One region of the Providencia sp. Marseille-Q8014 genome, then DNA from elsewhere that is predicted to be linked to it. Evidence: predicted binding sites of a transcription regulator. Region 1 holds the regulator's gene; each other region holds the start of a gene.
What was found. Region 1 encodes LexA, which represses DNA repair genes until DNA is damaged. Its sites were predicted from a motif close to TNCTGTATGTACATACAGNA; they were not measured.
Positions count from the first base shown of each region.

Region 2: a site for LexA is predicted at 1,407-1,426, ahead of ACWPW6_RS08105 (DinI-like family protein). Genes of this name have one in related genera too.
Region 3: a site for LexA is predicted at 1,144-1,163, ahead of rmuC (DNA recombination protein RmuC). Genes of this name have one in related genera too.
Region 4: a site for LexA is predicted at 1,518-1,537, ahead of uvrA (excinuclease ABC subunit UvrA). Genes of this name have one in related genera too.

Region 1 is NZ_CBCOPT010000001.1:477,332-480,548, forward strand. It holds gene plsB (glycerol-3-phosphate 1-O-acyltransferase PlsB) at 1-813, opposite strand, end outside; gene ACWPW6_RS02040 (diacylglycerol kinase) at 928-1,302, shown strand; gene lexA (transcriptional repressor LexA) at 1,439-2,062, shown strand; gene zur (zinc uptake transcriptional repressor Zur) at 2,248-2,763, opposite strand.
Region 2 is NZ_CBCOPT010000001.1:1,862,913-1,866,129, forward strand. It holds gene ACWPW6_RS08095 (hypothetical protein) at 1-222, shown strand, start outside; gene ACWPW6_RS08100 (MipA/OmpV family protein) at 245-1,045, shown strand; gene ACWPW6_RS08105 (DinI-like family protein) at 1,130-1,390, opposite strand; gene ACWPW6_RS08110 (GNAT family N-acetyltransferase) at 1,649-2,182, shown strand; gene ACWPW6_RS08115 (GNAT family N-acetyltransferase) at 2,204-2,620, opposite strand; gene ACWPW6_RS08120 (DUF1345 domain-containing protein) at 2,915-3,217, opposite strand, start outside.
Region 3 is NZ_CBCOPT010000001.1:622,698-625,914, reverse strand. It holds gene rmuC (DNA recombination protein RmuC) at 1-1,100, opposite strand, end outside; gene ACWPW6_RS02660 (DedA family protein) at 1,205-1,735, opposite strand; gene ACWPW6_RS02655 (tyrosine-protein phosphatase) at 1,806-2,588, opposite strand; gene udp (uridine phosphorylase) at 2,799-3,217, opposite strand, start outside.
Region 4 is NZ_CBCOPT010000001.1:593,287-596,503, reverse strand. It holds gene aarP (HTH-type transcriptional activator AarP) at 1-76, shown strand, start outside; gene ACWPW6_RS02530 (single-stranded DNA-binding protein) at 684-1,202, opposite strand; gene uvrA (excinuclease ABC subunit UvrA) at 1,600-3,217, shown strand, end outside.

The DNA of each region.
Region 1 (3,217 bases):
TCTATCCGTCAAGCGTATTGCTTCATAAGAGAAGTTAGCCGCAATTTCTTCCATCATATTGACGGCATTTTGCTGTGCTTTCTTCAGTGGAATTTTTTTACTACGTGCTTCATCTTCAACCGCTTTTTCAATCGCTTTTGAGGTTAATAGCTTATTGAAAAGATCTTGGCGGGCAGGCAGTTTCGGACCAACCGCCGCGAGGCGTTGACGTGAATAATGGATACGGGCAACACGTGCTAGTTTATTCGCAATAATCGTATCGGTACCATGCTCTTGCGCCATCACTCCCATGGATACGGTTGGCGAAAAACGGACAAAACTATCTCGCCCAAGCCAAATCACGGCAAAGAATTTTTGGATACCGTTGAGTAAGCGTAAGGGGGGAGCCGGTGTATGGCCTTCTCGTCCAGGTGCACGACCAAACATCACGGATGCAGGTAGCATTTGAATATCGAGATTCGGATTACTACGATGCAAGTCTAGGTATGCATGGAATATTCTTACTGACTCTTTACGTGGGTTTGGTGAGTAGTAGCGAAAGACTCTCGGACCATCATCAATGAAGACATAGGCCGGTAATTTAGTGCCATTAATGTCATTATCGACCAACGGGTCAGGTAGACCGATCGATAAGCATTGGTGACGTAATGTTAAAAGGTCAGACTTGGAATGATAAGGCAACACGTATAACGTGGGCCGGCTGGTGTCCAATTCCAGTTCTGATATCGGGTCTGTTGGAACGAGTTTACTCTTTACCAGTAATTTAAGTGGTAAATTCAACGTGTTGTAATATATTTTACGCCATAGTGACATAAATGATTATAGCCTCTTGTTAACAATGCTTCGCAAGCATACCAGAAATCAACTGGCAAATGATTAACTTTGACCGCAAAAAATGATTATTGTTTGTAATTTTGAGGAATAAATATGGCGAACCAAACTAAGGGATTGACTCGTGTAATAAAGGCTGCGGGGTATTCCCTTAAAGGATTAAAGGCGGCTTGGATTAATGAAGCGGCCTTTCGGCAGGAATCTGTTGCGGCATTGATTGCCGTCATTATCGCGCTGTGGTTGGATGTGAGTTATATCGATCGATTATTGTTGATCAGTTCTGTTGTGCTGGTGGCGATTGTTGAATTACTGAATAGTGCAATTGAAGCGGTGGTTGATCGCGTGGGCAGTGAATATCATGAATTGTCTGGTCGAGCTAAAGATATCGGTTCTGCCGCGGTGTTTGTGACCATTGGACTCGCGTTGGTTATTTGGGCAACCGTTTTATGGCAACACTATTTTGCTGGCTAATGTAGAAATTGTCGCAAATCGATAAATCCTTGATGAGCTTTCAACAAATATGGCACTTCAGTGATTTAAGTGTTTCAAAACTTCATTTACCTGTATATACTCACAGTCTGACTGTATAAACAAACAGGGGAACGAGATGAAAGCACTGACGGCTAGACAACAGCAGGTTTATGATCTGGTGCGCGATCACATTTCTCAGACGGGTATGCCACCTACACGCGCTGAAATAGCAGCAAGCCTTGGTTTTCGTTCGCCTAATGCGGCAGAAGAGCACCTTAAAGCCTTGGCACGTAAAGGGGTCATTGAGATTGTTTCAGGGGCTTCTCGTGGTATCCGTTTACTACTTGAAGAAGAAAATGATGCTGAAGTTCAGGGGCTTCCTTTGATTGGACGTGTTGCTGCTGGCGAACCTCTATTGGCTCAAGAGCACATTGAAAGTCATTATCAAGTGGATCCTGCTCTATTTAAGCCCCATGCTGATTTTTTATTACGTGTTAATGGTATGTCAATGAAGGACATTGGGATTATGGATGGCGACCTTTTAGCTGTGCATAAAACACAAGATGTCCGTAATGGGCAAGTGGTTGTTGCACGTATTGAAGATGAAGTGACTGTGAAACGCTTTAAGCAGCAAGGTAACCGTGTTGAGTTAATCGCTGAAAATGCAGAATTTGCTCCGATTATTGTTGATCTGCGTCAGCAGAATTTTACAATTGAAGGGCTAGCGGTTGGCGTGATCCGTAATGGTGACTGGTGCTAATGTTAGCGCCATAAAATACCCTCAAAAATATTGCTGGCAGATTTACTATGTATCTATTTTAGGAGTCTGCCTGCGATACCTTTCTTTTACTCATTAGTGAGTTTATCTGTGCACCCGACTTATTAAGAGACATAAAATATTACACTCTACTATAGTGTGTTTTGTCTATTTTATTGTCTTAGTGATTACTTTTTCTTTGTCTTAATAGGTTGTTCATGGTCATGATGACAATGCTCATGGTCTTTACAGCTAGCTAACTCACTGCATACTCGGCATAAACCATGGTTCTCAACGACGGTATGACGGAGTTGAAATTGATTTTGATTAGCTAAATCTAAAATAGCAGCTTCTATGGTTCCGCAATCACTTTCTGCTACGCCACCGCAATGATCACAAATCAACATGACTGAGATATGGCTAGGATTGTCAAAGTGATGGCAGATAACATAGCTATTTGTCGATTCGATTTTATGAATAAAGCTCTGTTCCATTAAAAATTCAAGCGCACGATAGACTGTTGGTGGCTTGGCTTGAGGCTCGACTTCACGCAGCAAATCGAGCAGGTCATAAGCACTTATTGCACCGTGTTGTTGCGCTATTAGCCGTAGAACGGTTTCCCGCTGAGGCGTTAGCCTAACACCTCTTGATTGGCAAATTCTTTCGGCCATCACTAGCAGCTTATCCTCACTCATTATTTTCATGGTCGTTGACCCCACAGCAAAAATCCCAATGATAGTGAAGACAAGTTTACCATAACTTTATGATACATAGAGACTGAAATGAGAATGAATAAAAAGTGAGGCTTAGAAAAAAGCGTATTAGGAAAAAATCACAACCATTTAATATTCAAATAAATAAATCACATCTCACAATATACGTTAATATTGTATTTTAAGCATGTTACTAAAAGTGAGTGAAATAGGGTTATAAATGGCACCATTATACTCTGGTGCAATAAGTAATTTATTATCACGATAAAAACAAAACCAATACAAAATAATAACAATTAAAATGTAACTTTAAATTTAAAAAGTAACCTTCAGTAACACATTTCAATTGGGAGTTTTCTTATCTAAATTTTTCCCTATAGATTTTTATTTTGTTTTTATTGCTTTTTTATTTTTTAATTCTTATTTTTTGTTTTTAATCTATTGA
Region 2 (3,217 bases), 1.4 Mb from region 1:
CTCCCTATTTTCGTTACTGTTATTCTTATCTCAATGTTTTTAATGGGAAAAAACTTTAGTCCTTCAAAGAAAATGCTCATGCCAACGCTTTCATTTAATCAGTTAGCTGAGAATACACATACTAGAAATGGTATTGAAAACGAAAGGATAAAAGACGAATTTAAAAAGAATTTGAAGCCCATAAAAGAAATTAAAGCATTTATTCGACAAAAAATTTATTAACAGAACCAGATAGGATATTTTAATGAAACGTTTGTGTTCAGCGGCAATATTAGTCACTGCCTTGTCACCCTACAGTGTTGTCGTCGCAGGGGAGAGTGTCATAGTTTTGGGGGCAGGGGGTTCTGTTATGCCTGCTTATGAAGGATCTAATAAATACTTATTTTCGCCAACCGTTGATGTGAACTACGGATATATTTCCGATGATTACGGCGTATTTAGCTTAGGGTTAGAGGGAGCAGAATGGGCTATTGGTTTAACCGAAAACTTAACGGTTTCCAGTCGGTTAGGTTATGACGCAGGACGAGATGAAAAAATAGGTATTTTGGGTCATAAGAATGAAGATTTAAAAGGTATGGGGGACCTAGATAGCTCCATGCTCGTGGGGGCAGAAATTAATTATTCTATTAATAATTTTCAGCTTTACCTTTCTGCCAATATGGCAACGAAAGATCGCCATTATGGTGGACGAAATATTGGTAGAACTGTCAATGTTGAAATGGGTGGGATTGGTTATTATCAGTTTAGTCATCGGTGGGATATCGAATATACGCTAGCAACCACCTGGGGGAATAAAGCTTACAATCAAGCTTATTTTGGCGTTTCTCCACTACAGGCGAGCCGTTCCCGTTTTAGTGAATATGATGCGGGGAGTGGATTTAAAGATGTTCATGGAGGCGCTATCCTAAACTATAACTGGAATGAAAATATAACCTTTTACACGGGGGTTGGGGCTTATTATCTTGTCGGTGATGCAGCAAAAAGTTCCATCACGGAGCAACGCCTAGGTTGGGTAGGTTTAGGTGGAGTAAGGTATACTTTTTAATTTATCATTCTGTTGATGATAAACAATAAAGGAATGCTGGACACGATAGACGATATCCAGACATTCCTTTAATTTTATGCATGCTTAATCCTCTAACGTTTGTTCTGGGATCCAGCCATCATCCATCCATATTTCTTCTAATATCTCTTCGATACGAACCTTGTCTTGGGCAAGTTTGGTTCCAGAAATATTAATACGTTGACCAGAGCTAAAACCTACCCGAGTCACCATATCTGGGTATTGTGGGCTGAGTTTGCGCGTTATCTCAGACTCAAGAGCTTGCAACATAATATCACTAGGTTTTTGTGGTGCATTTTTATCAAATAAAATTTCAATGCGTAACATAGTCGCCTCTAACTAATACTGTGTTTGTATACAGTATTTTTAGATTGAGTCACGAATAAAGTCAATATCAGATCGATAATATTTTTTCAATGACACATAGAATATGTGCAACCACGGTTTTTTACTTTTTAAAGTTAAAATAAAACAATGCGCTAGTAAGGGTTAACACTGGATAAAAACTTAAAATGAGTTGCCTAGAAAAAGAGAATAAGTATGCTAAATAGGTTTTTTTAAGATGATAGGATAGGTTCAGGTCGCATGCTCACAGTAACAAGGTTGACTAGCAGAAACGTTTTAGAAATAGCAAATGTAAACCAACTGTATGATTCAGCATTCCCCGCTCATGAAAAAAGAAGTTATCAAGGGCGGCAAAGTATCCTTAGTCATGAGGATTATTATTTATACTATTTTTCTGATAACGGTATTTTTATTGGCTTTATAGGCAGTTGGAGAGTCGATGATTTCTTTTATGTTGAACATCTTGCAGTTTCATCGGCTCTAAGGGGGCAGGGTTATGGTCAAAAGGTCATACAGTTATTTGCTAAACAGGTGAACAACATTATCTTGGAAATTGATCCTGTCATTGATGAAATTAGTCAAAAGCGATTACGTTTTTATCTGCATTGTGGATTTAAACAAAATGAATATGCACATATTCATCCTAGTTATCACCCAGAGTTTAAACCTCATCAGTTGGAAATATTGAGTTATCCAATAAAAATCAACCCGCAAATATATCAACGATTTTATCAAAAATTAATCAATGTTGTTATGCAACCTTCTTTACTCTAAAAATAAGATGTTGCCAATTAACTAGGTTAATTGGCAAAAGTAAATAAGTTCGGGATCCCCCTCATCAAGATTATCGATGAAGCCACTTGGTTTGAATTGGGCTTTATCGAGTAATCGTTGCATCGGAGTATTTGACTGGTTAGTCGATGTAAATATTTTTTGAGTAAGGCAAGTCTGTTTAAGTTGTTGTAGCAATGAAAGACCAGCACCTTGCTGTCGAAAGGCTTGATTAACCATTATCATTTCAATAAAAGCACATTCAAAAAACTGGTAGTGTAATACCCCATAAGCGATAATTTGGTTCTGTTGTTCAATCAGGTAACAATGTTTGTTGTTGACCCATTGAGATATTTTTTGCGCTCGTTCTGCCGTTGTGACACTATCAAGCTGAATGAGGGATGCTATATCAGGGGGGGTTGCTAGTCGAAATATGTGCAATGAGTATTCCTTATTGATAAACATGACTGAATTGTAAATGTGCTTAAATGAGGTATGGCTGCGATGATAAACAGTGCTAATTTAGTGAATAAATAAAACACAATGGGTTATTTCTATGAAAATAATCAAAAAACTAGTCAATATGTTGGTTATTGTCTTACTGTCTTTATGATAGTCATCTTTGGTGTGCCGCCATCTGAATGTGAAAAAGAGATGCAAAACGATAAATAAAATTGTGTTGCACTGACTACTTGCTCAGTTTGGGGATGTTTTCGCATTTTCAGTTTAAATCAGTTAGAACAAGCTTGCGGAGATATTGATACATAATCCGAGTATAGCCATATTGAAAATAAAAGAGATGATAGATTGTAATAAAACAGCACGGCGCATAGGTGTCGATGCAACCTCAATGTCTGCTGTTTGTGATGCAACAGCAATAGTAAAAGAAAAATACATAAAGTCAGAGTAGCTCGGTTCGAGTAATTTATCTGGAAAACGTAACCATGGCTGCTGCGGATTAGCATTACTATAATATAAGTGTGCATAGTGCATCGTAAAACCGGTGGGAAGAAGTAGCCATGATGAAATTAAAGTCGA
Region 3 (3,217 bases), 150 kb from region 1:
TTTTGTCCTTGTCGTTCGTACCGCCATAAGTTATTGATTGTTCTCACTGCAACCAATAAGGTAGAAGGACACACTAACATGATATTCTGTTTTATCCCTTCATCAAGTAACTCAGGCGATTCTTTTAAAGCTAACAAATACGCAGGTTCAATCGGAATGAACATCAAGACATAATCAAGGGAGCGTATTCCTGGTAATTGGTGATAATCTTTACGGCTTAAACCACGCATATGATTACGAATTGAAGCGACATGATTTTTGAGTGCATAGGCTTGTTCTTCAGGATCTTCACTATTGAAATAGTTTTCATAGGCGACTAATGACATTTTAGCATCAACAATGACGTCCTTGCCTTCAGGTAGGCGAATAATCACATCGGGTTGATAACGGCTATTGTAGCTTGTGTTTATACTCACCTGTGTCTCAAACTCACTACCTTGACGTAAGCCAGAAGCTTCAAGGATACGAGTCAAAATCGTTTCTCCCCAATTCCCTTGGATTTTATTATCACCTTTAAGAGCACGCGTTAAATTAACGGCTTCTTTCGTCATTTGGTTGTTTAACTGTTGTAATTGACGAATTTCATAAGCCAAGGTGTGCCGTTCTTTAGCCTCTTCCCCAAAACTTTGTTGAACTTGCTGGCGGAAACCTTCAAGTTGCTCACGAAATGGTGACAGCATGGCGATTAAGCTTTTCTGTTGCTGCTCTGACACTCGTCGTTCACTTTGTTCGAAAATACGGTTTGCCAAATTTTCAAATTGTGTAGTCAGCCGCTGCTCACTATTTTGCAATAGCCTTTGTTTTTCTTCGTTAGCTAATTGATTTTGTTCAAAACGTGTGGTGATTTCCCGTAGTTCAGCTTCCTGCTCACGGTTAATGTCTCGCAATGTACGCAGCTCTTGATCAAGACGCTCATACTCCATTTTCCATTCAGAAAGATGGATGTTTTTTTCATCGCTTGCCGCAAGCTGACGGTTAACTTGTTGGAGTTCTTGTTCTTTTTGGCTCAATTTTTGTGCAATAGAAAACCAGACAGCCAAACCGCCAATTAAAATACCACCGAGGGCACCAATAACCCCATATAGTAGAGAGGTATCCACTGTTAAATCCTTACATTACGTGATCCAATGTAAAGTAATCGGATACTGTATATCTGTCCAGAAGTAATTTGAAGTAAGCCATAAATTGCGAACAGCTTCGCAGCTTATCCCATCCAATGAGCCAACCAACGTAGGCCAAAAGCGCCTGGCGCTAATATACCGAATGCCCATATCATCGCAGAAACAATATTCGCGACTTGAAAGTAACGTTTCGGCATTTTACAAATGCCTGCAACTAAAGGTACTACGGCTCTAAATGGTCCAAAGAAACGTCCTAAAAATACGCTCCAGATCCCCCAACGATTAAAGAAGTGCTGCCCGCGATCTATCATCTGTGGTTTACGAGAAATAGGCCACATTTTACGAACATTGTCTTTGTAGTGAAAACCAAACCAGTAAGAAAGCCAATCACCAAAAAACGCGCCTAATGTCGCGGCAAGCCATACAGGCCAAAATGTGATACCGCTTTCTCCGATTAAAGCCCCTAAGCCAAGTAAAATGACGGTCGCAGGTAACAGTAAGGATAAAAATGCTAAAGATTCACCAAAAGCGAGAAAGAAAATGATTGGTAGTGCCCATATTTCATGTTCACGGGTAAACTCAGTCACCGCATGGACTATTTCATTTAGTGTCACCGTCATTTCTCCCTTAATGATAACTTGGTGAGTACATTAACGAATATGTAATAAACCAATATTAAACTAACTATTCGATAAAATAGCTTTGCAGCACGCTGCGACCAGACTTATCCAAACCAAAATCCGTCTCTAACCACTTATCAATGCTGCCATAATGATTATTTATACTATTTATCGCTGTCAGTAAAAACTCTTCGCGTACTGAATAGACATATTCAAACTTCTTCACTGCGCTTTCGCTCATTCTCTGGGCGTGTTCTTCCAGTAAATGCTTGCGATATGGGGCCAACGTTTCGTTTGTTAGCAAGTAATCTTCCATGACGGTGTCTAAGTCAGCGCCAAGTGCAAATAGTACTAAAGCTGAACCAACGCCGGTACGATCTTTACCAACGGCACAGTGCTGAACGATACCACCTTTTTCTGGCTGCTTTAGCATATTCACCAGTTGATGATAAGCTGGATTATTTAGCGGCAGCAGTTCGTAAAGACGGTTCATGAAAATTTTAGGATCAAATTTTTCAAGGAGTTCAGGGGTTAATTTATCAAGATCAGCACTCACCTCTTTAGCCATAGGGTTTGCAGGTGCATTAACATAATGAGCGCCATCCCAAACAATATCTGGTTTTGATTTAATTTCAGCAACATCGCGATAATCTAATATCTGATAGAGATTTTGATCTTGTAAAATGATCAAATCCTCTTCAGTTAAATGGTTGAGAGCCCCTGAGCGAAACAATAAACCTGACTTAATTTTATTACCATTCGCTAATTTTTTCCCACCAAGGTCACGGAAATTAACGCCGCCTTTAAGAGGCAATACTGAAGGGTGCAAATAAGGTGTTTTGGTCATCATCTTCTTACCTATAATGTTGATTGTTCTCAAAACCATAACAGATTATGCCTCGAAAAAAATCAGAAAAAATACCTGCAATTAAGCAGGCATTAATAAAATGAGCGATAAAGATGAAAATAAACCAAGAGAGAGAAAGTGAACTGGGCTCGTCTACTGTTTATTCACAACCGAGTGAAAGCGTAAGTAAACGAGCCAGTAATGACGCAATTAAAGTAGGCGGCGAGCAGCCTCAACCACAATACTCAACACATTACCTTCTGTTTTCTTCAGCAAGGCTTCATTAGGGATTTCTTGTTGGGTACGGTTAACAATCACACCAGCGACCATACCAGCCCGTAAACCTTGGCTTGAACACATAGTCAATAATGTTGCAGATTCCATTTCATAATTCATGACACCCATATCTTGCCATTCTTTCATTGAACCTCTGAAATGGCGCATCACACGGCCTGTATAGGTATCGTAGCGTTCTTGTCCTGGATAGAAGGTATCAGAGGAAGCCGTCACCCCCACATGGACGGTCGCCCCCGCTTCTTTTGCTGCATCATAGAGAGCATTTGTACATGTAAAGTCAGCAACCGCAGGGTATTCAAGAGGTGCAAAGTGCTGGCTCGCGCCATCCAGTC
Region 4 (3,217 bases), 120 kb from region 1:
TACATCACCTTCTTTATATCGACTTGCAAATAATTATGATAATGATCCGCTACTACTGGAACCAAAGGTAGCTTAATTATTTCATATGAAAAAACATCAATATTTAAAACTTTCTGATATCACTATCTAAAAAGCCCCTTGTAATCACTCTCAGGGGCTTTTTTATCAATGAAGTCATTAATAACTCATTAAAACAATACTTAAAGAAACCTTAATAAAATTTTAATCAACCCTTAAGGTTTAACTTTATAAAAAAACTATAATTGAATGATAATAAGGTTATTGCATCCCCAAAACACACATCAATAATAAACAAAAGCCGCCTTCGTGGAATATCTATCGATACCTTTCTGTTATGTTTAAAAATGATGCTCAATCAAACTCACCATTTCATTCACATCATTAAAATCAATGTTCAATAACTCAATTTAAATAATAAAATAAGTAACAGGGGGTGATTCACTTCTTTTCTATCATCGTTTTTCTTTTTAAAGAACGATTTGATATTAATTTTTATACTCATAACGATAAAACAATAGGCTTATCAAGCTAACAGAAAGTTAGCCATCCTAGTTAACTATATGAATAATAAGTATTGTATCAAAGACTCTCCTGAACAAATAAAAATACCCTTAAAATAAGGGTATTTTATCATTCTTCAACATTCTATTTTTAGGCGAGCCTTAGAACGGAATATCGTCATCAAAATCAATTGGTGGCTCACTGCTTTGTGGAGCTGGCGATGACGGTGCACGCGCTGGTGCGCCACCACCACTAAATTGTTGCGCTGCTGGTTGCTGTGGTTGCCCCCAACCACCTTGGCCACCTTGGCTTTGGCCTGAAGATTCACCGCCGCGTCCGCCTAGCATTTGCATTGACCCGCCAATGTTAACCACGACTTCTGTGGTATAACGATCTTGACCACTTTGGTCTTGCCATTTACGCGTTTGCAAAGAACCTTCGATGTATACCTGAGAACCTTTTTTCAGATATTCACCCGCAACTTCAGCTAATTTGCCGAAAATAACCACGCGGTGCCATTCTGTTTTCTCACGCATTTCGCCGGTTTGCTTATCACGCCAGCTTTCAGAAGTTGCCAGAGTCAGGTTTGCCACGGCACCGCCATTAGGCATGTAACGGATTTCAGGATCTTGCCCTAAGTTACCGATAAGAATTACTTTATTTACGCCTCTGCTGGCCATTTAAACACTCCTGATGCATTAGATTTAATCTCTGTATTGGTCATGAAGTTTAACACGACCAATCAAGTATTGCATACGCATTCCCGATGAAAATCCCCGCTGTTCAATCAAAATGCGAACCGCTTTGAAAATTTAAGCCCTATCATTATTATCAGTGTTGATAGACAAAAAATATAGGCTTCAATGAATTCAACTGATAAACAAACCGACGACCAGTCAGCCGCATCATTATCGGTATAATGATGTGTTCGAATCAGTATCGTCAGCAATGCGAGAGCCTGAAGTATAACATGTATAATCTTTTTTTTAATAGAATACTGTATATTCATTCAGTCTAAATTGTGCGATAATGATCCACTTATGATTGTTCACTATCAAATCATCCGGGAAGTGGTAAATGGATAATATCGAAGTACGCGGTGCCCGCACTCATAATCTTAAGAACATCAATCTCATCATCCCCCGAGACAAACTGATAGTTATTACAGGGTTGTCCGGTTCAGGGAAATCATCATTAGCCTTTGATACGCTCTATGCGGAAGGTCAAAGACGCTATGTTGAATCATTATCAGCTTATGCAAGGCAATTTCTCTCGCTGATGGAAAAACCTGATGTTGACCACATCGAAGGGCTATCACCCGCTATTTCGATTGAACAGAAATCCACCTCTCATAACCCGAGGTCTACAGTCGGTACCATCACTGAGATCCATGATTACTTGCGTTTGCTGTTTGCTCGTGTTGGGGAACCTCGTTGCCCTGACCATAACATTCCACTCGCAGCGCAAACAGTAAGCCAAATGGTTGATAATGTTTTGGCTCAGCCCTCTGAACGCCGCATGATGTTGTTAGCCCCCGTCGTGAAAGATCGTAAAGGTGAGCATGTCAAATTATTAGATAATTTAGCCTCTCAAGGTTACATCCGCGCGCGTATTGATGGTGAGGTTTGTGATCTCTCCGATCCACCGCCCCTTGAATTACAAAAGAAACACACCATCGAGGTGGTCGTTGATCGTTTTAAGATCCGTGATGATATTGCACAACGTTTAGCTGAATCATTTGAAACTGCACTGGAATTGTCGGGTGGCACAGCCATTGTGGCCGACATGGATGACCCGCAAGCTGAAGAGCTCGTTTTCTCCGCTAATTTTGCCTGCTCGGTATGCGGTTACAGCATGATGGAATTAGAGCCACGTCTCTTTTCCTTTAACAATCCGGCTGGTGCTTGCCCAAGTTGTGATGGCCTTGGCGTTCAACAATTCTTTGATCCGGAAAGAGTCATTCAAAGTACGGAGATTTCCTTAGCCGGAGGAGCTATCCGCGGTTGGGATCGCCGTAACTTCTACTATTTTCAAATGCTACAATCCCTAGCGGAACATTATAAATTTGATGTTGAAGCTCCTTATGAATCCCTAAGCCCATCGATTCAAAAAATTATTTTATATGGCTCAGGGAAAGAGACCATTGAGTTCAAATACCGTAATGATCGAGGTGATATCACTGTTCGCCGCCATCCATTCGAAGGGGTGCTCAATAATATGGAGCGCCGCTATAAAGAAACGGAATCTACTGCGGTACGTGAAGAACTGGCGAAATATATCAGCAACCGGCCTTGTGTGACATGTCACGGAACTCGCTTGCGTAAAGAAGCACGCTTTGTTTTCGTCGAAAACACCACGTTACCTGAAATTGCCGATTACAGCATTGGCCATGCTATGGCATTTTTCCAAAATCTAAAACTCAACGGACAAAGGGCGAAAATTGCCGAAAAAGTCCTAAAAGAAATCAGTGATCGATTAAAATTCTTAGTTAACGTAGGCCTTAATTACCTAACCCTTTCTCGCTCCGCGGATACCTTATCCGGCGGTGAGGCACAGCGTATTCGTCTTGCCAGCCAAATCGGTGCAGGGCTTGTTGGAGTTATGTATGTCCTTGATGAGCCTTCAATCGGACTCCATCAACGCGATAATGACCGCCTGTTAGAAACGCTAATCCATCTACGTAACTTAGGTAACA